One region of the Kluyvera sichuanensis genome, then DNA from elsewhere that is predicted to be linked to it. Evidence: predicted binding sites of a transcription regulator. Region 1 holds the regulator's gene; each other region holds the start of a gene.
What was found. The regulator LexA, encoded in region 1, represses DNA repair genes until DNA is damaged. The targets are predictions, from matches to a motif close to TNCTGTATGTACATACAGNA.
Positions count from the first base shown of each region.

Region 2: the regulator LexA is predicted to act here: its motif matches at 3,501-3,520, upstream of AB2B48_RS05595 (YebG family protein).
Region 3: the regulator LexA is predicted to act here: its motif matches at 2,353-2,372, upstream of AB2B48_RS01950 (DinI-like family protein).
Region 4: the regulator LexA is predicted to act here: its motif matches at 2,905-2,924, upstream of uvrB (excinuclease ABC subunit UvrB).

Region 1 is NZ_CP162271.1:4,074,204-4,079,603, forward strand. It holds gene plsB (glycerol-3-phosphate 1-O-acyltransferase PlsB) at 1-1,921, opposite strand, end outside; gene AB2B48_RS19550 (diacylglycerol kinase) at 2,050-2,418, shown strand; gene lexA (transcriptional repressor LexA) at 2,518-3,126, shown strand; gene dinF (MATE family efflux transporter DinF) at 3,195-4,514, shown strand; gene AB2B48_RS19565 (CsbD family protein) at 4,651-4,860, shown strand; gene zur (zinc uptake transcriptional repressor Zur) at 4,916-5,400, opposite strand, start outside.
Region 2 is NZ_CP162271.1:1,123,990-1,129,389, reverse strand. It holds gene AB2B48_RS05615 (alpha/beta fold hydrolase) at 1-455, shown strand, start outside; gene leuA (2-isopropylmalate synthase) at 586-2,256, shown strand; gene AB2B48_RS05605 (AraC family transcriptional regulator) at 2,244-3,008, opposite strand; gene AB2B48_RS05600 (putative quinol monooxygenase) at 3,131-3,430, opposite strand; gene AB2B48_RS05595 (YebG family protein) at 3,534-3,851, shown strand; gene AB2B48_RS05590 (aldehyde dehydrogenase family protein) at 4,008-5,400, opposite strand, start outside.
Region 3 is NZ_CP162271.1:407,595-412,994, forward strand. It holds gene AB2B48_RS01945 (EAL domain-containing protein) at 1-1,384, opposite strand, end outside; gene AB2B48_RS01950 (DinI-like family protein) at 2,390-2,623, shown strand; gene AB2B48_RS01955 (hypothetical protein) at 2,661-2,918, shown strand; gene AB2B48_RS01960 (hypothetical protein) at 3,046-3,246, shown strand; gene AB2B48_RS01965 (RusA family crossover junction endodeoxyribonuclease) at 3,243-3,620, shown strand; gene AB2B48_RS01970 (DUF968 domain-containing protein) at 3,605-4,654, shown strand; gene AB2B48_RS01975 (hypothetical protein) at 4,667-5,266, shown strand.
Region 4 is NZ_CP162271.1:177,862-183,261, forward strand. It holds gene bioF (8-amino-7-oxononanoate synthase) at 1-966, shown strand, start outside; gene bioC (malonyl-ACP O-methyltransferase BioC) at 950-1,705, shown strand; gene bioD (dethiobiotin synthase) at 1,698-2,375, shown strand; gene AB2B48_RS00890 (hypothetical protein) at 2,619-2,756, opposite strand; gene uvrB (excinuclease ABC subunit UvrB) at 3,003-5,027, shown strand; gene pmrB (two-component system sensor histidine kinase PmrB) at 5,336-5,400, opposite strand, start outside.

The DNA.
Region 1 (5,400 bases):
TGCTCAGCACCTGCTCGCGGGAAATCTGGCGATGCTGGGTCATAATCGACGCCAGCAGCGACGGCATGATCAGCATATGCGCGATGTTGTTGCGGTAGTAGGTCATCAGCACCGCCTGCTCGCGCGGCAGAATGATGATGTCACCGATGGTGTCCTTCTCAACTTCGAACTTGTTCATCTGCAGCGCGTGATCGATAAGCTCGCTGGCAGAAGAGGTTGGTGCCGTTGCATCAGGCGCATACGGTGCGTTACGCAGCAGCGCCAGATAGCAATCGAGCTGCTGAGTCAGCTGCTCGCGCGTCAGTGAACGCTGACGAGAAGCCAGCAGCGCGGTACAGCACAGGTTCATGGCGTTCGCCGCGCCTGCGTTGTTGATACGCACCATCAGCTCAGCCGCCATCTTGTTGACGGTCGGCGTCAGCCAGGCAGGACGCACGGCTTCGATCGGGTCGATAGACTCGCGCCACTCCGGCACATGGTGGTTCAGGTAGGTCATCAGCGGCATCGGTTCGCCGAAGTTGACGTAGCCCTGGCCTAGATTACGCAGCTTGCTCAAGCCGCGCAGCATCTGCGGCAGGCTCTCTTTCTCTTTGGTCGCGCCGCGCAGCTCTTTCGCGTAGGTGCCCACTTCCATCACGTGTTCGTAGCCGATGTAAATCGGCACTAACGTGATAGGGCGGGAACCGCCGCGCAGCATCGCCTGAATGGTCATCGACAGGGTGCCGGTTTTCGGATCCAGCAGACGACCGGTACGGGAACGCCCGCCTTCCACAAAGTACTCCACGGAGTAACCGCGGCTGAACAGCTCGCCGAGGTATTCGCGGAACACGGTGGAATAGAGCTTGTTACCCTTAAAGGTACGGCGAATAAAGAAGGCGCCCAGGCGACGGAAAATCGGGCCTGCTGGCCAGAAGTTCAGGTTGATACCGGCGGCGATATGCGGCGGCACCAGCCCCTGGTGATAGAGCACGTAAGAGAGCAGCAGGTAGTCCATGTGGCTGCGGTGACACGGCACATAGACAATTTCATGCCCGTCGTGCGCCAGCTGGCGTACGCGCTCGGCGTTGTGAACGTTAATGCCCTGGTACAAACGGTTCCAGGTGAAGCTGAGGATACGGTCGGTCAGACGAATCATCTCGTAGGAGAAGTTCGCCGCGATCTCTTCCATCAGCGCAATGGCGTTCTGCTGCGCTTTCTCGTGGGAAATTTTCTTGCTGCGCGCTTCGTCCTCCACCGCTTTGGCGATTGCTTTTGACGCCAGCAGCTTCTTGAACAGGTCATGACGAGCAGGAAGACGCGGGCCGACCGCCGCCAGACGCTGACGAGCAAAGTGCATACGCGCGACGCGAGCCAGTTTCTGAGCGATAGTTTTATCGGTACCGTGTTCGTCAGCCATGCGGCGCAGAGAGACGGAAGGCGAGAAGCGGACAAAGCTGTCGCGGCCAAGCCAGGAGACAGCAAAGAACTTCTGGAAGCCGTTCAGCATACGCAGCGGCGGGTTAACCTCGCCTTTTTCGCGTCCTGGGGAGCGACCAAACATCACCGATACCGGCACCATTTGCACATCCAGGTCAGGATTGCTGCGGTGCAAGTCGAGATAGTCGTGGAACAGTTTGATCGACTCTTCTTTCGGCGTGTAGTAGGTGAACACGCGCGGGCCGCCGTGGATAAAGACGTAGCGCGGCAGCAGCGTACCGTCGATCTCAAGCGGTTCAAGCGGGTCGGGTAAATCGTGCGCCAGGCACTGAGCGCGCAGCGTCAGCAAGTCAGCCTTAGAGTTATAAGGCAGGACGTACATAATAGGACGCGACGTATCAAGCCCCAATTCCTGGGCAGGTTGTGCCGGAATAGACTTGCTCTTTACCAGAACACTTAATGGTAAATTCAGTAATTTGTAGTAAATTCGTGGCCAGCCGGACATAAACGATGTAAAGCCTCTGGTTAATCATGCAAATGCGCGGCAAGAATATCAGAAAGTCCGTAAAATTTCTGTTCTACCGCCTCATAACAAGCATTGTCATTGACGTAAAAACGAAAAAGGTTCTTGAGATGGCCAATAATACCACTGGGATTACCCGAATCATCAAAGCTGCGGGCTATTCCTGGAAAGGATTCCGCGCGGCGTGGATCAATGAAGCGGCGTTCCGCCAGGAAGGGGTTGCCTCTGTTATCGCGATTATTATCGCCTGCTGGCTGGATGTCGATGCCATCACCCGTGTCCTGCTCATCGGGTCCGTCCTTTTGGTGATGATAGTGGAAATTCTCAATAGTGCACTGGAAGCAGTCGTTGACCGTATCGGCTCAGATTATCACGAGCTCTCCGGCCGGGCGAAAGACATGGGGTCGGCGGCGGTTCTGCTGTCTATTTTCGTGGCGGTGTTCACCTGGGCGACGCTGCTGTGGTCTCATTTTCACTAAAGTCGTGAAAACTGCCTGATTTCGTGAGTTTTATGGTTCCAAAATAGGCAGTAGCTGTATATACTCACAGCATAACTGTATATACACCCAGGGGGCGGAATGAAAGCGTTAACGACCAGGCAGCAAGAGGTGTTTGATCTCATTCGGGATCACATCAGCCAGACGGGCATGCCGCCAACGCGTGCGGAAATTGCTCAGCGCTTGGGGTTCCGTTCCCCAAACGCAGCTGAAGAGCATCTGAAAGCGCTGGCGCGTAAAGGCGTCCTTGAGATTGTTTCAGGCGCTTCTCGCGGTATCCGCCTGCTGGTAGAAGAAGAAGAGGGCCTGCCGCTGGTAGGCCGCGTCGCGGCGGGCGAACCGCTGCTGGCGCAGCAGCACATCGAAGGTCACTACCAGGTTGACCCGTCCCTGTTTAAGCCGAGCGCGGATTTCCTGCTGCGCGTCAGCGGTATGTCGATGAAAGACATCGGTATTATGGATGGCGACCTGCTCGCCGTGCATAAAACCCAGGACGTGCGTAACGGCCAGGTTGTGGTCGCACGTATCGACGAAGAGGTGACGGTAAAACGCCTGAAAAAACAGGGTAACGTCGTCGAACTGCTGCCGGAAAACAGCGAATTTAAGCCTATCGTGGTCGATCTGCGTCAGCAGAACTTCTCCATCGAAGGGCTGGCCGTTGGCGTTATCCGCAACGGCGAGTGGCTGTAACTCTCCCCCCATTCTAATGGCTGCGATACTTCCGCTATCGCAGCCTTTTTTCGTTCTGGTCAAAACTCATGCCGCTACTTACTCACGCCGATAAGGCGCTGTGGCGCCTTGCGCTGCCGATGATCTTCTCCAACATTACCGTGCCGTTGCTGGGGCTGGTCGACACCGCTGTTATCGGCCATCTCGATAGCCCCGTCTATCTGGGCGGCGTAGCCATTGGCGCCACGGCAACCAGCTTCCTGTTTATGCTGCTGCTGTTTTTGCGCATGAGTACCACCGGGCTCACGGCGCAGGCGTTTGGCGCGAAGAACCCGCAGGCGCTGGCCCGCGCGCTGGTGCAGCCGCTTATGCTGGCGCTGGGCGCCGGGCTGCTGATCATTCTTTTCAAAACGCCGCTGATTAACCTGGCGCTCTCCATCGTTGGCGGCAGCGGCGAAGTGCTGGAGCAGGCGCGGCGCTTCCTCGATATCCGCTGGCTCAGTGCCCCCGCATCGCTGGCGAACCTGGTGCTGCTCGGCTGGCTGCTGGGCGTGCAGTACGCCCGTGCGCCGGTCGTGCTGCTGGTGGTGGGGAACGTGCTGAATATCGTGCTCGACCTGTGGCTGGTGATGGGACTGCACATGAACGTGCAGGGCGCGGCGCTGGCAACGGCGATTGCCGAATACGCCACGCTGCTGGTGGGGCTGGGGATGGCGCGCAAGGTGCTGGTGATGCGCGGGATCTCGTGGGCGATGCTGAAAACGGCCTGGCAGGGCGATTTTCGCCGCCTGCTGGCGCTCAATCGCGACATCATGCTGCGCTCGCTGCTGCTCCAGCTCTGCTTCGGCGCGGTGACCGTCTTCGGTGCCCGCCTTGGCAGCGAAGTGGTGGCGGTGAACGCGGTGCTGATGACCATGCTGACCTTCACCGCCTACGCGCTGGACGGTTTTGCCTACGCGGTGGAAGCCCACTCCGGGCAGGCCTATGGCGCGCGCGACGGCAGCAAGTTGCTGGAGGTCTGGCGCGCAGCATGCCGCCAGGCGGGCGTCGTGGCGCTGGCGTTTGCGCTGATTTACGCCCTTCTGGGTGAACATATTGTGGCGCTGCTGACGTCGCTGCCTGAGCTACAGCAGCTTGCCGACCGTTATGTGCTCTGGCAGGCGGTGCTGCCGGTGATTGGCGTGTGGTGCTATCTGCTGGACGGAATGTTTATCGGCGCCACTCGCGGCGCGGAGATGCGTAACAGCATGGCGGTGGCTGCCGCCGGGTTTGCGCTCACCATGCTGGCGCTGCCGCTGCTTGGCAACCACGGACTGTGGCTGGCGCTCGCCGTATTCCTTGCACTGCGCGGGCTATCGCTGGCCTTTATCTGGCGTCGCCACTGGAAAAACAACAGCTGGTTTGCCTGACAAAATGGTTAAAGATTCCGAATAATGAAATGACCTCAGAATGACTGACTACAATTAACCTCACGCTTAGCGAAAAAGATGCCTTTCCTGAAGCATCGGTTTTGCTATTCACTCACTGACGATCGAGGATTCGATGATGAATAAAGACGAAGTCGGCGGTAACTGGAAACAGGTTAAAGGTAAAGTGAAAGAGCAATGGGGCAAACTGACCGATGATGATATGACGGTGATCGAAGGCAAACGCGATCAGCTGGTCGGTAAAATTCAGGAACGCTACGGCTACGCGAAAGATCAGGCCGAGAAAGAGGTGGATAGCTGGGACAAACGCCACAACCACCGCTGGTAATAACGTCCTCCTGCCCGTGCGTACAAGGAAGTACGCTCCCCCTGTTTAGCGCCTGCTAGCGGGATTTCTTCTTAATCTGAATGGTATGGTCGTGATGACAGTGTTCGTGCGCGCTGCACGCTTCCACTTCCACGCAGGCCGAACACAGCCCGTGTGCTTCAATCACGTTGTGACGCAGGGCAAAGCCCATTTTGGCCGCCAGTGCATGCATGATGTCTTCCACCCCTTCCGCACACTCTTCCTTCACCACGCCGCAGCGATCGCAGATAAACATGGCGGAGGTGTGGGTTGGCTGATCGAACAGGTGACAGAGCACGTAGCTGTTGGCTGATTCGACCTTATGCACGAAGCCTTGTTCGAGCAAAAACTCCAGCGCGCGATAAACCGTCGGCGGTTTAGCCTGCGGCTCTTTAACGCGCAGCAGGTCGAGCAGGTCGTAGGCGCTAATCGCCCCTTCCTGGAGACTCATCAGACGCAGCACTTCCAGACGTTGCGGAGTCAGGCGCACGCCGCGTTGCGCACACAGCTTTTCAGCCTGCG
Region 2 (5,400 bases), 2.1 Mb from region 1:
CCCCTGAATTGGGGCCTTTTGCGCCAGCCAATATTCACAATAGAACGTCGGTTCCCTTCGCGTCGGTAAGTCAGTGGCCTTTCATACTCAATGCACTCAGTGGCGGATTACTGTGTGGCGACCGTTTCGCCGTTACGCTGAATTTCCCCACAGCGGTGATGTTATTAAGGCCTGAATTTGTTCAGCGCTACAGTGTGAATATGGCAAATGCGTTAACACCGCGTCAGCCCGCAAAACAAATGGCCGCATTGCCACTCCCAGTCACGGTTCTGATTGCCGAAAAAGACGAGTTATTTGATGCAGGCCAGATGTCAGAGTTTATCGAAGGATGCGGCAACCCGAATTTACGCACCAGGATGATTGCGCGCAGTAAACACCTGGACTCTATTTTTGATGCCAATGAAGAAATTCATCAGCATTTGAAGCGGTGTAGGGATTTGGCTCCAGGTCGGTAGAAATTAACCAGACGGTAATGGGCAATTCCCGCAGCCTGTCGGTTTTGCTACACAGGTTGTCACCTTTGCGTCGGTAATCCCTATGCTGATTGAGCAGGATAAAGGAAGACCAACGCAAAGGAGAGACACCATGCTGCAAGCCCCATCGCAAAAATATTCCCCCCATATCCCTATTGCCCTGCCTGACCGCCAGTGGCCAGACAAACAGCTGACTCACGCCCCGCGCTGGCTTTCTACCGACCTGCGTGACGGTAATCAGGCGCTGGCGGAACCGATGGACTCGATTCGAAAATTACGTTTCTGGGAACTGCTGCTCAAATGTGGTTTCAAGGAGATTGAAGTGGCCTTTCCCGCCGCGTCGGAGACGGATTTCCAGTTTGTTCGCCAGCTGATTGAGGACAAACTGATACCCAAAGACGTCACAATTCAGGTGTTAACGCAGGCACGTAGCGACCTGATTGAACGCACCTTCGCGGCGCTGGATGGCGCGGATAGCGCGACGGTGCACCTGTATAACGCCACTGCCCCCCTTTTCCGTGAACTGGTGTTCCGCCAAAGCAAAGCCGAAATCATCCAACTGGCAGTCAGCGCGACGCAGAAAATTCGTGCCCTGTGCGAAGCCAATCCGCAGACCCGGTGGCGTTATGAATATTCTCCGGAAACCTTCTGTTTTACCGAGCCCGATTTTGCGCTGCAAATTTGTGAAGCGGTAGCGGATGTCTGGGAGCCTTCCCCGGAAAGGCCAATGATCATTAACCTGCCTGCGACCGTTGAGGTGAATACCCCGAACGTGTACGCCGATCAGATTGAGTATTTTTGCCGCCACTTTTCTCGACGCCACGCCGTCTGTATCAGCGTGCACCCGCATAATGATCGCGGCTGCGGCATCGCGAGCGCGGAACTGGCCATACTCGCCGGCGCCGACCGCGTAGAGGGGTGTCTGTTTGGTAACGGTGAACGGACCGGGAACGTTTGTCTGGTCACGCTAGCCATGAACCTTTACAGCCTGGGGATCTCCCCGCAGCTTGATTTTAGCGATATGAAGCACGTCGTCGAAGAGGTCGAACAATGCAACCAATTGCCAGTCCATCCCCGTCATCCTTATGCGGGTAAGCTCGCCTTCACCGCGTTCTCCGGCTCACACCAGGACGCGATTAAAAAAGGTTTTACGGCTCGGGCGCAATCCGCTTCTGAGCGCTGGGAGATGCCCTACCTTCCCGTTGACCCGAACGATATTGGCTGCAGCTACGAAGCAGTTATTCGCGTGAATAGCCAGTCGGGGAAAAGCGGTGCGGCATGGATATTAGAACAAAATCACGGTCTTAAATTACCGCGCCGCTTGCAGCAGGACTTTAGTCATCACGTTCAGATGCAGACCGACAGCGATGGTCGTGAGATGACGCTGGCTGATATCTGGCTGTTGTTCCGTAAGATCTATATTCACCATCCATCGCCCGAGTGGCAACTGCTGGAATACCAGAGTGAGAGTCTGGAAGACGGTGGAACGTCGCTGCGGGCTCGCGTTCAGACCGCAGAAGGCATCATCTCGTTAAATGGCAAAGGGAATGGGTTACTTTCTGCGGCTGCCGATGCGCTGAAATCACGGTGCAACATTGCCTTCGCCATTGAAGACTATCATGAGCATACCCTTGGCAGGCATAACGAAAGTCGTTCTGCGGCGTATATTTGCTGTACCTTCGCTGATGGCGAAAGCCGCTGGGGGGTGTGCATCAACAACGATGTTGCGCGGGCGTCATTGCAGGCATTGCTTAATGCATTGCCCCTTGCTCAGCGTGACTGAAAGTAATCACTTGGGGACGCGCCCAGAATACGACGGAACATCGCACTGAATGCGCTGTGGCTCTCATAGCCAAGCTCCAGAGCCACACGCAAAACCGATTGCCCCTGGGCAAGATAGTTAAGCGCAATCATCAGTTTTGCCCGCCGCACCCACTCGCTGAATGAAAGCCCCGTTTGTTTCTGGAAATGCCGTAACAGCGTTCTCTCACTCATGTTGAGCTGGGCCGCAGCCATGGCGGCGGTCCAGGGCTTACCGGGTTCGTTCTGAATCTGCTGACACAGCGTCTGCAGTGCCGGGGTTTTCGGTTCCGGAAGGTTAAACGGCAGTACGTTCATCACGCGGATCTCATCAAGGATCAGTTCGTAAATGCGTTCTTCCCGCGTGCCGGCATGGTAATGCGCGGGTAATGACAATGAATTGATGATCAACTCTCGCAGTAAGTCTGAAATCTGAACAACCTGACACACTGAAGGTAAGTCAGCGCGGGCGAAAGGGTCGATAAACAACGTTCTGGCTGCCACGTTCCCCGTAATTTTCAGACAATGATGTGTCCCTGCTGGCAACCATACGCCCCGACTCGGCGGGACAATCCAATATCCCTGCTCTGTTTCTACCCTCACCACACCGCTCAGCGTGTGCAGTAGCTGGGCACAGTCGTGGCGGTGCCAGGGTTCCGTCGCGCCATGGGGGTAATCATGGGCAAAAGGAACCAGCGGGCGCGTAGAGAAGTCAAACTGGGGGCTTGTTGTCATCGTTTTATTTCTAAATAAAAAATGAAAGTAACATAGAAAATAGTGGCTGTGGCTGTTCTTTCATTAGCATTCCCCCGAGGTCTTGATGGGCCATTGACTAACGGGTCGTCAACTTCCAGGATTTATTCCTCCGGCTCCACCCGAACATCCATCAGAATGTACTGCCCCGCCTTACGGGCGTATTGATCGATCAAAGGAACCAGTCGGGTGAAATGCTCGCTGGCACAGTGCGCATCGAGCGCTTCCCGGTCTGGCCACTCTTCAATAAAAATAAAATGCCCCGGATCTTTTTCATCCCGGTACAGATCATAAGCAATACATAGAGGCTCTTGCTTCGTTGCCGCGATAAGCTCGCGGTACAAAGGAAGCACGATGTCGATGCACTCGGGGTTGATAAAATCTTCGGCGATAACCTTTAGCATGCGAACTCCTTTATTAAAATGACGTGTCATGTCTACACATTTTCCCTGCAACACCGCCCCATAACTGATACACTGGATATAATCACAGTGCAAGGGGCAAATAATGGCCGTTGAAATAAAATTTGTTGTCGTAAGAAAAGGTGAAGAGAAAATGACATTTGCCAGTAAGAAAGAGGCTGACGCTTACGACAAACTGCTCGACATGGCAGAAGCGTTCACTGATTTGCTGCTGCAAAGCGGTACGTCAATGGATGAAACACAGGCTGAGGATCTTGGTATGTATCTCGCCGAGCAGAAAGTGGCCGTGCAGCATATTCTGCGCACCAGCAAACTGCCTGAACTCGGAGCACCAGTTGAAACCGATGAACCAGAGTCAGATACCGCTGGCAGTAAGAAAATCAAAGCTGTAAAAGCCGCTTAAATACCCGCACACAGCATCGTAGCCCGGCCGAGCGGAGCGACGCCGGGGTTGGCGCTGTGGTAGATAGTTTTTGATTGGAGGTGCAGTTTTTTGTCTATGTGCTTGCCCCCTCACCCTATCCCTCTCCCCACGGGGGAGAGGGAACGGTTGGGCAGATTAATAGCGTACGCAGACTGACTTCGTTTCACACCAGTCATTCAACCAGTCCGGCCCAAAATCACGCCCGGTGCCCGATTGCTTCATGCCGCCAAACGGCAGGTTGGCATCAATCAGCGTGTGGCTGTTGACCCATACCGTACCGGCCTGCAGTCGGTCGGTGTAGTTCAGCGCTTGCGTCAGGTCACGAGTCCAGACGCTGGCGGTCAGGCCAAAGTCGCTGTCGTTGGCGAGGCGCAGCGCCTCTTCGCCGTCGGCGACGCGCACCAGGTTCACCACCGGGCCAAACACCTCTTCGCGGGTTAAGCGCAGGTTAGCGTCCGGGTTGATAACCAGCGTTGGCGGAATGTAGAAGCCCTGGGCATCCGGGCCAACGTTGCCGGTAATCAACTCGGCGTTCTGCTTGCGAGCATCGTCCAGATAAGCCGCCACTTTGGCGCAGTGCGCCTGTGAAACCACCGGGTTAATCTGGGTGGTCTCCAGCATCCCTGGCCCCACCTGCAGCGATTTCACCGCCTGTTCGAAGCCGCTGACCAGCGTGTCGAACAGCGGCGCTTCAATGTAGATACGCGAACTGGCGGCACACACCTGCCCCTGGTTGAGGAAGCTACCGGTCATCAGCCCTTCGATAACCCAGGCCGGGTCGGCGTCTTTCAGCACGATAGCCGGGTTTTTGCCACCCAGTTCCAGCGTCACGCGGGTAAGTCTGTCGGCGGCCACGCGGGCGATCTGTTTACCCGTCGCGGTAGATCCGGTAAAGCTCACTTTTGCCACATGTGGGTGTGAGGTTAATGCCGCGCCGCACTCGGCGCCGCTGCCGGTCACCACGTTGAATACACCTTCCGGTACGCCCGCTTCGATGGCTAATTCAGCCACGCGCAGCAGCGTCAGCGGCGTGGTTTCCGACGGTTTGATGACGATAGAACAGCCCGCAGCCAGCGCTGGCATCACCTTCCACATACCGATCATCAGCGGGAAGTTCCACGGCACGATGCCCGCGACAACGCCGACCGGCTCTTTTTTAGTCCACGCCTGATAGCGCGCGCCCTGCGGGAACGGAATGGAGACATCCAGCGTGCGGCCGCTGATTTTAGTGGTCAGCCCGGCGGTGTAGCGCATCCAGTTCAGGGTGCAGCCCACTTCGAAGGCGCGGGAAATGTTGATTGATTTACCCTGTTCCAGCGTTTCCAGCTGAGCCAGTTCTTCGCCGTTCTGCTCAACGAGGTCAGCAAAGTGCAGCAGAATACGTTCGCGCTCGGCTGGCGTACGCCCGGCCCAGCTGCGGGAGACAAACGCGCGCCATGCGGACATCACCGCACGGTCGACGTCCGCCGCGTTGGCGTCCGCGGTGGAGGCAATCGCCTTGCCCGTTGCCGGGTCCCAGACGGTGAGA
Region 3 (5,400 bases), 1.4 Mb from region 1:
ATGATAGCTCGTTACCAAGATGAATTACACTATCAATTAGCACGCTTGATACAGCGTCAGTATTTATTTTATCTACAAATGAGCGGTCGATCTTAAGGATGGAAATATAGTGGTTGTGTAAATATGAGTAACTCGAGTAACCTGTGCCAAAGTCATCAATAGCCAATTCAATACCAGCTTCATGTAATAATCTAAACAATCTTAGGGTTGTTTTATCCTGAGGTATAATCTCTCGCTCAGTTAGTTCTAAAATCAATCTCACGCCCTTGTTTTTAACTTGACTTAAAAAATTAATACAATCCTTGTACAGAGTCAAATCATCAAAATGTTTAGCAGTTATATTAAATGATACATAAAATCCATCAGGAAGTTCACCATCAATACTATTAATAATAGTAGATACTTGTTTAAACAACCCTTGCGTTATTGGTATTATCAGGCCTGCTGCTTCAGCTTGCGGAATGAATATATCTGGTCTTACAAGACCTTGTGTAGGATGTGACCATCTAACAAGTATTTCGATGCCACTTGTTGTTCCATCTTCAATTCGTGTTATTTTTTGTCCAAATGCGATAAATTCATTTCCTTCGATACCAAGCCTTATATCATCGCTCATGGTATATGGTTTTCTTGAACGTCGAATTATTACGAATGTTAGGGTGAGAAAAAGAAAGGCCAACACATAAATATGATGTTTCTGAACGTGTAGATACGCAGATACAATCGAATTGTAGTTAAGTCCGGTCGTTAATTTGTATGGGTACTGATGAGATATAATTGATTGAACTGCTACGTGCGAGTCTGTCATCGAACGCCAGGATAATATCCCGTCGCCAGATACATAAACACCACCTACAGAAAACTGAATTGATAATCCAGCATCAGATAATTGCTTCATTATCATCTGTAGATACATTCCATCTATAGCCGTGACATAAAACATAGAGCCATAGTTATTTTTCACTAATAAGATAGGGTGCTGACTTTGAATTAAATTTCCAGTAATTAGTGCCATTCTGTTATCAAGATAGTGCTTTTGAGGATCTTTTATATTCAAATTTCCAATCAACGAGTGGCATTTTATGACCCCATTTTCACCAAATGATATTGATCGCACAAAAGGGGTTGTGGTTATAATTCGTCTAATCTCTGGAAGCGCATCATCGCATGTGTTACGGGTAGACATCAGATTCATAACTGTATCATTGGTTTTGTTTGCATATGAGATCATGTCATCAACAATGATTGATATTTCGTTGATTGTTTCTTTGTTTTTTTGATTTGAGTCATAAGTGAAAAAAATAAAATCCAGGAGTAAGAAAAACAGAAAAATGACCGTCAGAATGCTAACTGGTTTTATGATGTCTCTTTTTTTTCTATGCATATAAATTATTCCAATTTAGAAATAATAGAACATTTGTGCTATTTTCCCTTGAGATTTTTTGTGTTTATTAAATGGTTTCCACATGACTCGGGGTGTTTTAATTTTTATAGTGCTAATGTTACTATATTGTCTCTTAACGATTGTATCCAGTTCTTCATAAGTAAAATCAATGAAATGGAGTTTTGAGGGTGAGAACGGCATAATTGTTGCTAGAAAAATATCAGATATAATCATTTGGTTAACTCCCTTGGCCTACGTTTCACTATCATAGACTCTTAGTCAAGTTTGATAGGTCTGTTTTATTTTTCCCACAAGAATATTAAAATGTCCAGTTATAACACCATTATGTGTCTAACATGATTATTGTCAACATAACACATTTGAATTGTGCAAAAAAAAACAAGCATATAAGCGACTGTTTTTTAATGGTTTAAGAACTTGTAGTTATAAAGAAAAATTATAACACATTTAGATAACTACTATTTTTAGTGGCACCAATAAAATGCTTAGCATGATAAGCATCTCATTTTATTAGTATCAGGAAACCATTTCGATGGATGCCTAGGCTGGCTAGATATCGTCAGTAGGTGAATAAACATTGGGACGCATGTTGGATGATCCCGTTTATCATGTGAATGCGACCATGCGTTGTTATCCAAAGACTATTTGTTACGCAAGACTCAATCGGCGAGACTGTCGGGCGGTGGTCATCTGGTATAAGAGCGAGTAGCAGTAAGGCTACGTGCTTGCCGAAGTACCAGTATCCGGCGTGATGACATACGAGATCAACGTAATACGACGCGCCGAACCTGACGAATTACCCATAATATAGGCCCGAAAACAGCCCAGAAAATACCAGAACCCGCCCCGGCGGGTTTTTTGTTGGCGTCATAAAAACTCATTAGAAACAACATAGTAACCTTCACAAAAAATGCCTTTATAGGATTGATAAATCTGCTGCATGGGTGTACTGTTTATTTATACAGCATTTCGAGTGGAGGACGTATGAGAGTCGAAGTCACAATCGATAAAAAGAAAAAGTTACCCGATGGCGCAGTACCTGCACTGGAAGCCGAATTGCTACGCCGATTAAGCCAGAATTATGAAGACTGTAAGCTGATGGTCCGTCGTACCAGTACCGATGGCCTGAGTGTCATTGGTGGCGCTGATGGCGACAAAAAGCGAGTCGAGCAAATCCTGCAGGAAACGTGGGAAAGCGCGGACGACTGGTTTTATTAATTCGACGCCGAAACAGGGCAGTAGCGAGGGGTTTGTAGTGGATCTAAAACAGAATATGCCTGATCAGGGCTATGTCGTAATTCGATGCGATGATGGCGTTATTGTCGCCAGGCTTCCATCATTTCCTGTCAGCGAGCGCGCGCTGATGTACCGCCGTGGGGATGTGATTTCCTTCATGCCTTTGCAGCCAGATGAGATAGTAGGCACACCGTCGTTATTCGCTCAAATGCTTGAAATGGCAAAGTCCCGACCTGGTTACCTGATTCCATCCGGTTCTGCTAAACTCCCGTCATAGGTCTGAACAGCCTATACCTGCTGCGCCACGGAGACACCATGGCGCAAAACACACAAGTCCCGATTTTTTCCCTGATGTGCAGCCACGTCAGCGGTTCTCTTTTGTCTTTTTTCTGCCGGGGTACGGTATGAAAAGAGACTGGTTCTATCAGGACAACCTGACCGAAGAACAGGCCGAAGAGCTGGTGGCCCGTTATCGTGCGAATAACATCACCGTAGAAAAAAGCCTAGATGCAGATCCCCGCTTTTGGGTTGTGTCCGCATTCCTTCCTGTATCTGACCGCCACCAGCGGACGCAGCGCTCTATGTGCTCGCGGGGGTGGAAATGAACGAGAAGGTTTACAACATCACCCCACTGGGCAAACCCCGAATGACCCGCGCCGATAAATGGAAAAAACGCCCGGAGGTTCTCCGGTACCGTGCTTTCTGTGACGAGGTGAGGCTGAACAAGGTCACGCTCCCGGAAAGCGGGTATCACGTTATCTTTGTTCTGCCGATGCCACCGAGCTGGAGTAAGAAGAAACGAGCCTTAATGGATGGGAAACCCCACCAGCAAAAGCCTGATAAAGATAATTTAGAAAAGGCGCTGCTGGATGCCATTTTTGGCGAGGATAGCCATATCTGGGATGGGCGCGTGACCAAAATCTGGGGCGAAACCGGAAAGATGATCATCCGGGAGGGGGAACCGTGCGAGCTCTCCTGATGCCAGAGATTGCCCGTCATATGGGTATTGTTCTGCTGAAGCCAGGCAAGGAGCTGATGGGCTTATTCAGCGGCGGACGTATTCTGATTGAGCGGCAACCGGACTCCATGAAAGATTTACCGTCGGGCAGAATAGCAGACGCCCGGCAGGTGCTGGCGGAAGATCCGACACTAACGCCATTCTTTCTGGATGCGCGTGTTGTTCGGGCTGCTGGTGGCGTTACGGCGCTGGAGGACTGGCTGGGCCGTAATGTTTCAAAATGCCAGTGGCCGCACAGCAACTACCACCACCGTGAGCTGGTGATGTTCAGGCATGAGCCGGGTTCAATTGTCGCGTGCTGGCATTGTGACAACGAGCTACGCAACCAGAGCGACAAAGTTCTGGATGAGCTGATCGCCAGAAACCTCGCTGATTGGGTGATCGAATGTGTTCGTATCAAAACCGGCTGCGCTGCGGACAGAATGCTTTCGCTGGCTGAGTTGTGCTGGTGGGCCGTATCAGAGGGGATAGGGGATGCCATAACCGAAAATATGGCGAGCCGTTCCCTTGGTCTGAAAGATGATCCTTTCCAGTCGGTCTACAAAGAAAGCGAGATTGTTCCGTCATACCCGGCAGCGGACATACTCGCCGAACGGATTAGCCTTGTTCCTGCCCGTCAGGCAACTGCTGAACCACAACCGGAACCAAAAGCTGTAAAACCCGTTGTTCAGGTTCAGGTAGACCCAGAAGCCCCCGCCACATTATTCGCCCGGCCTAAGCGTATTCGCTGGATATCCTCGCGCTTTATTGAATGGGTTAAAACCCAGCCGTGCGCGTGCTGTGGACAGCCGGCAGATGATGCCCACCATCTTATCGGATGGGGACAGGGCGGGATGGCAACCAGAGCCCACGACATTTTCACCATACCGCTATGCCGGGTTCATCACCGCCAGTTACATGACAACCCCGCCGCATTCGAGCGCGAGTATGCGCCGCAGCCAGTATTAATCATTCAATTGCTGGACCGGGCCTATGCGCTCGGCGTTCTGGCGTAAAGGAGAATCATCATGACACCACGTCAACGCCGTCTGCACCAACAAGGGCTCGCCACTGTCGCTGCCGCGCCCCGCAAAAGCTGGTTAGGCCGTTTTACTCCGCTCACCAATATTCAGGGGGGATGGATTAAATCACTTCTATCAACTTGGGGAGAGGGCGTTAGAGGAGGAGCTGCCCCACGTATGCCGCGTGAGCATTCCTGCTGGAACGTAATCAGAAGAGGGCGATGGTCAGATAAAGCTCTGGAACGATTTACCGTTGCGCTTGAGCAGGCTAGAAGCGAGGGGTTCAAAGGGGAACAGGCCTTAAAGAGAGCACATTGTATCATTTGGCCGCAAACCCCAGGCAGCGTCATTGATGAGGCGATTACCAATGATGACGTGGATTTTATTGAAGAGTCTGTACTGGCGGCTTTTGATATCAACGATCCCGTCTACATTGTCGGCCTGCAGTATTACACCACACGAAGGAAAATTGCTGATATCAGTAGAGAGCTACAGGCGATTGCCCCATGGCTTACTGATGGAGAAGCGCGGAAGCGAGTTCGCTGGTGCCTTGAGATTTTCCGGGCAAAGGTATTCCTCTCATCCCGTAAGCTGATGGAAGAGTGATTTATTTTAGCTATTTGTGCTCTTTATTTATTTTGTTATTGAAATCTGGCCAGAAAATCAGATAATTCATTCATGCTTGGCAGAGCTGCGCCACGATGACAGCGACGTTAAGCGACAATTTGAATATAGCGAAA
Region 4 (5,400 bases), 1.2 Mb from region 1:
GGCGCGCAGCAGTACGGCGTGGGCAGCGGTGGGTCCGGGCATGTGACCGGCTACCACCAGGCCCATCAACGCCTTGAAGAGCAGCTGGCTGACTGGCTGGGCTATGACCGCGCGCTGCTGTTTATCTCCGGTTTTGCTGCCAATCAGGCGACGATCGCCGCACTTGCCGGGCGTGAAGACCGGATCGTTGCCGATCGTCTCAGCCACGCGTCGTTGCTTGAAGCCGCTACGCTAAGCCCGGCGCAGCTGCGCCGCTTTCAGCATAATGACAGCCAGCATCTCTCCAGGCTGCTGGCAGCCTCCCTCGACGGCCAGCAGCTTGTGGTGACGGAAGGGGTATTCAGCATGGATGGCGATAGCGCGCCGCTGGCGGATATCGCTGCGGCTGCGCGCGACGCTAACGCCTGGCTGATGGTCGATGATGCGCACGGCATTGGCATCAACGGCACTGACGGGCGAGGGAGCTGTCAGCAGCAGGACGTTCATCCTGAGCTGCTGGTGGTGACCTTTGGCAAAGCGTTTGGCCTGAGCGGTGCGGCGGTGCTGTGCAGCCATGACGTGGCGGATTACTTTGTGCAGTTCGCCCGCCATCTGATTTACAGCACCGCCATGCCACCTGCTCAGGCAGTTGCGCTGCAGGCGGCGCTGGCAGTGGTTCAGAGCGATGACGGCCAGCAGCGACGCGAAAAACTGGCGCAGCACGTTGCCGCGTTCCGTCACGGCGCACAGGGGTTGGCTTATACCTTAACCGACTCGCAAAGTGCGATTCAGCCGCTGATCGTTGGCGATAACCAGCACACCCTCAACCTGGCCGATCAACTGCGCGAGCAGGGCTGTTGGGTGACGGCGATTCGCCCGCCGACGGTACCCGCCGGGACGGCACGCTTGCGCTTAACGCTGACCGCCGCGCACGAAGCGCAGGATATCGACAGACTGCTGGAGGTGCTGCATGGCAACCGTCAATAAACAGGCGGTGGCGGCGGCATTTGGCCGTGCGGCGGCGAACTACCATCAGCACGACGAGTTACAGCGCCTGAGCGCACAGCAGCTGCTGTCCCAGCTGCCGTCGCGGGCGTTTGACCGCGTGCTGGACGCAGGCTGCGGGCCGGGCAGCTACAGCCGCTACTGGCGTAACAAAGGCAGCCACGTGACGGCGCTGGATCTCTCGGCAGAAATGCTTGAGCAGGCGCAGCGTCAGCAGGCAGCCGACCGTTATCTCCAGGCCGATATTGAAGCTATTCCACTGCCGGAAGGCGGTTTTGATCTGGTGTGGAGTAATCTGGCCATTCAGTGGTGCAGCGACCTCCACGTGGCGCTGGAGGGGCTGTATCGCCAGCTTAGCCCCGGCGGCACGCTGGCCTTTACCACGTTGACGGCAGGCTCACTGCCAGAGCTGAATCAGGCCTGGCGCGCCGTTGACCAGCGTCCACACGCCAACCGTTTTCTTCCCGAGACGGCACTACAGGAGGCGCTAGTTGGCTACCACAGCCGCAGCGTTGCTACCTCCATCACGCTGGCCTTTCCCGATGCGCTGAGCGCCATGCGTTCGCTGAAGGGTATTGGCGCGACGCATCTCCACGAGGGGCGCAGCCAGCAACCGCTGACGCGCAGCAGGCTACAGCAGCTTCAACTGGCGTGGCCGTCTCAGGCGGGAGAATTCCCGCTGACTTATCATCTTTTTACAGGAGTGATCTCGCGTGACTGAACGCTTTTATGTAACCGGCACCGACACCGAAGTCGGAAAAACCGTTGCCAGCACCGCGCTGCTCCAGGCGGCTGGTTCGCTTGGGCGGCGTACGGCGGGGTACAAGCCGGTGGCTTCCGGCAGCGAAATGACAGCCGACGGTTTGCGCAACAGCGACGCACTGGCGCTGCAACGCAACAGCGTGCTGCCGTTACGCTACGAGCAGGTGAACCCGTATACCTTTGCCGAGCCGACCTCTCCACATATCGTCAGCGCCGACGAGCAGCGGCCTATCGAGGCCAGCGTGCTTTCCGCCGGGCTGCGCGCGCTGGAGGCCGAAGCCGATTGGGTGCTGGTGGAAGGGGCCGGTGGCTGGTTTACGCCGCTCTCGCCAACGCTGACTCTGGCAGATTGGGTGAAAACGGAACAGATGCCGGTTATCCTGGTGGTGGGCGTGAAGCTTGGCTGTATCAACCACGCGGTGCTGACCGCGCAGGCAGTACAGCAGGCAGGGCTACGGCTGGTGGGCTGGATTGCCAACGATGTGACGCCGCCGGGGCGTCGCCACGCAGAATACCTGAGCACGCTCCAGCGAATGCTTCCCGCACCGCTGCTCGGCGAGATCCCGTGGCTTGGCGATGAGGTTGAATCCCAACCGCTTGGGCAATACCTTGACCTGAGCGCTCTGTAAGCCGCTTTTCTGGCACGCCTTTTCCATCTTCATTCGTAAGCGCTAACCCGCAGATAACGTAAGGAAATCGCCCATGTTGATGGACAAAATGGGCGTGCTTTTTCGCTGATAAATATCAAAATCGGGGATAAAATATTTTTTTGCTTTCTCGTTGACACGCCGTTGCGCAAATCGCCGGGTGCCGGGGGATAGGGGCTAGCGGCAGTTATCCACTATTCCTGTGGATAACCCTGTGTATTAGAGTTAGAAAACCTGCGGTAAACGAGAGAACATGCGGCCTGCGCCTGAATTGATGCGAAACGCGGCTTTTCGATGTTTTTTATAAATATCAACAAGATAAATAAAAGCAATGGCGTAATAAAAAGTGCTGCGGATTGCCATAAAACTTTCATGACCTATATTGACAAATGTTAAAAGAGAAAAAATTCTGGGGATAACCTTATCAGGCTGGTGTTTTATCTTGTCAGAGGATAAATTTCAGCCGCTCTTGCGTGCCGTTGCCCCAGGAACATGAAATACAGTATGTGATTACTGTTTTTATATCCAGTATTTTTTATTGGCAATTCGGCAGGCGACGAGTAGAATTAATCTCCAGCCCGGCCCATTCGTCATCAGGTAGCGTTGTCCATGAGTAAACCCTTCAAATTGCATTCTGCGTTTAGTCCTTCAGGCGACCAGCCTGCTGCCATTTCACGCCTGAAAGAGGGGCTGGAAGACGGCCTGGCGCACCAGACGCTTCTGGGCGTGACCGGGTCGGGGAAAACCTTTACCGTTGCCAACGTGATTGCTGACCTTCAGCGCCCGACAATGGTGCTGGCGCCGAATAAAACGCTGGCGGCCCAGCTGTACGGCGAAATGAAAGCGTTCTTCCCGGAAAACGCGGTGGAGTACTTCGTCTCCTACTACGACTACTACCAGCCGGAAGCGTACGTCCCAAGCTCGGATACCTTTATCGAAAAGGACTCCGCCGTAAACGAACACATTGACCAGATGCGCCTATCCGCGACGAAAGCGTTGCTTGAACGTCGCGATGTTATTGTGGTGGCGTCAGTGTCGGCGATCTACGGCCTGGGTGACCCTGATTTGTATCTGAAAATGATGCTGCACCTGACAGTTGGCACCATTATTGACCAGCGGGCTATTATTCGCCGACTGGCGGATTTGCAGTACACCCGTAATGACCAGGTGTTTCAACGCGGTACCTTCCGTGTGCGTGGTGAAGTTATCGATATTTTCCCCGCCGAGTCAGATGACTTTGCGCTGCGCGTCGAACTGTTTGACGAAGAGGTCGAGCGTCTGTCGATGTTTGATCCGCTCACCGGGCATATCGAAGGCACGCTACAGCGCTATACCGTCTATCCGAAAAGCCACTACGTCACCCCGCGTGAGCGTATTTTACAGGCGATGGAAGAGATCAAAGACGAGCTGGCAGAGCGTCGCAAAGTGCTGCTGGCGAATAACAAATTGGTGGAAGAGCAGCGCCTGAGCCAGCGTACCCAGTTTGACCTCGAAATGATGAACGAGCTGGGCTACTGCTCCGGCATTGAAAACTACTCGCGCTTCCTCTCCGGGCGCGGGCCGGGCGAAGCCCCGCCAACCCTGTTTGACTACCTGCCGGCGGACGGCCTGCTGGTGATCGACGAATCCCACGTCACCATTCCCCAGATTGGCGGCATGTACCGCGGCGACCGCGCGCGTAAAGAGACGCTGGTGGAGTACGGCTTCCGCCTGCCGTCAGCGCTCGACAACCGTCCGCTGAAGTTTGAAGAATTTGAAGCGCTGGCGCCGCAGACTATCTACGTGTCGGCAACACCGGGCAACTACGAGCTGGAAAAATCCGGCGGCGATGTGATTGACCAGGTAGTGCGTCCAACCGGGCTGCTTGACCCGCTGATTGAAGTGCGTCCGGTTGGCACGCAGGTAGATGACCTGCTGTCGGAAATTCGTAAACGTTCGGTGATTAACGAGCGTGTGCTGGTGACTACGCTCACCAAACGCATGGCGGAAGACCTCACGGAATATCTGGAAGAGCACGGCGAGCGGGTACGCTACCTGCACTCTGATATCGACACCGTGGAGCGTATGGAGATCATCCGCGACCTGCGTCTGGGCGAGTTTGACGTGCTGGTGGGGATCAACCTGCTGCGTGAGGGCCTCGATATGCCGGAAGTCTCGCTGGTGGCGATTCTGGACGCCGATAAAGAGGGCTTCCTGCGTTCCGAACGCTCGCTGATTCAGACCATCGGTCGTGCGGCGCGTAACATCAACGGTAAAGCGATTCTCTACGGGGACAAAATTACCCCGTCAATGGCGAAAGCGATTGGTGAAACCGAGCGCCGTCGCGAGAAACAGCAGCGCTATAACGAAGAGCACGGCATCGTGCCGCAGGGGCTGGTGAAAGACGTTGTTGATATTCTGGCGATGGGTGAGGGGCTGGCGAAAACCAGGGCCAAAGGTCGCGGGAAGTCGAAAAACGCGGTCACCATCGTCGAGCCGGATGTTCAGGCGCTGACGCCAAAAGCGCTGCAGCAGCAGATTACCTCGCTGGAAGCGCAGATGCTCAAACACGCACAGAACCTGGAGTTCGAAGAAGCGGCAGAGATTCGCGACCGGCTGCATCAGCTGCGCGAGCTGTTTATCGCCACGTCCTGAGTGGGTGCCGCCCCGGCGGCGCTTCGCTTGGCCGGGCTACGGGATGGTAGCCCGGGCGAGGCGTTAACGCCGACCCCGGAGTGGCTCGAACGCCTCCCTGGGCACTATTTCTCTAAAATTGCGGCAGCCATCACGGGCCGGGAGCCAGCCTTAAGGTTCGCTTAATATAATCTACTGATACTATCCGTAAAATCATTGAGGGTAGTGTTATGTCGAATCTGAACGTCCAACAGCTGTTCACCGTGCTCGTATCTGTTGCCATCGTTGCCGGCTTTGTTTGCCACTGGATGCTCACCTTCTGAAGCGCCTTAGCGCTTCGTCGGTTGAAACTCTACCCATGCCCGCGTCCCGGTTTCGGTGTCGCGGTTTTGTA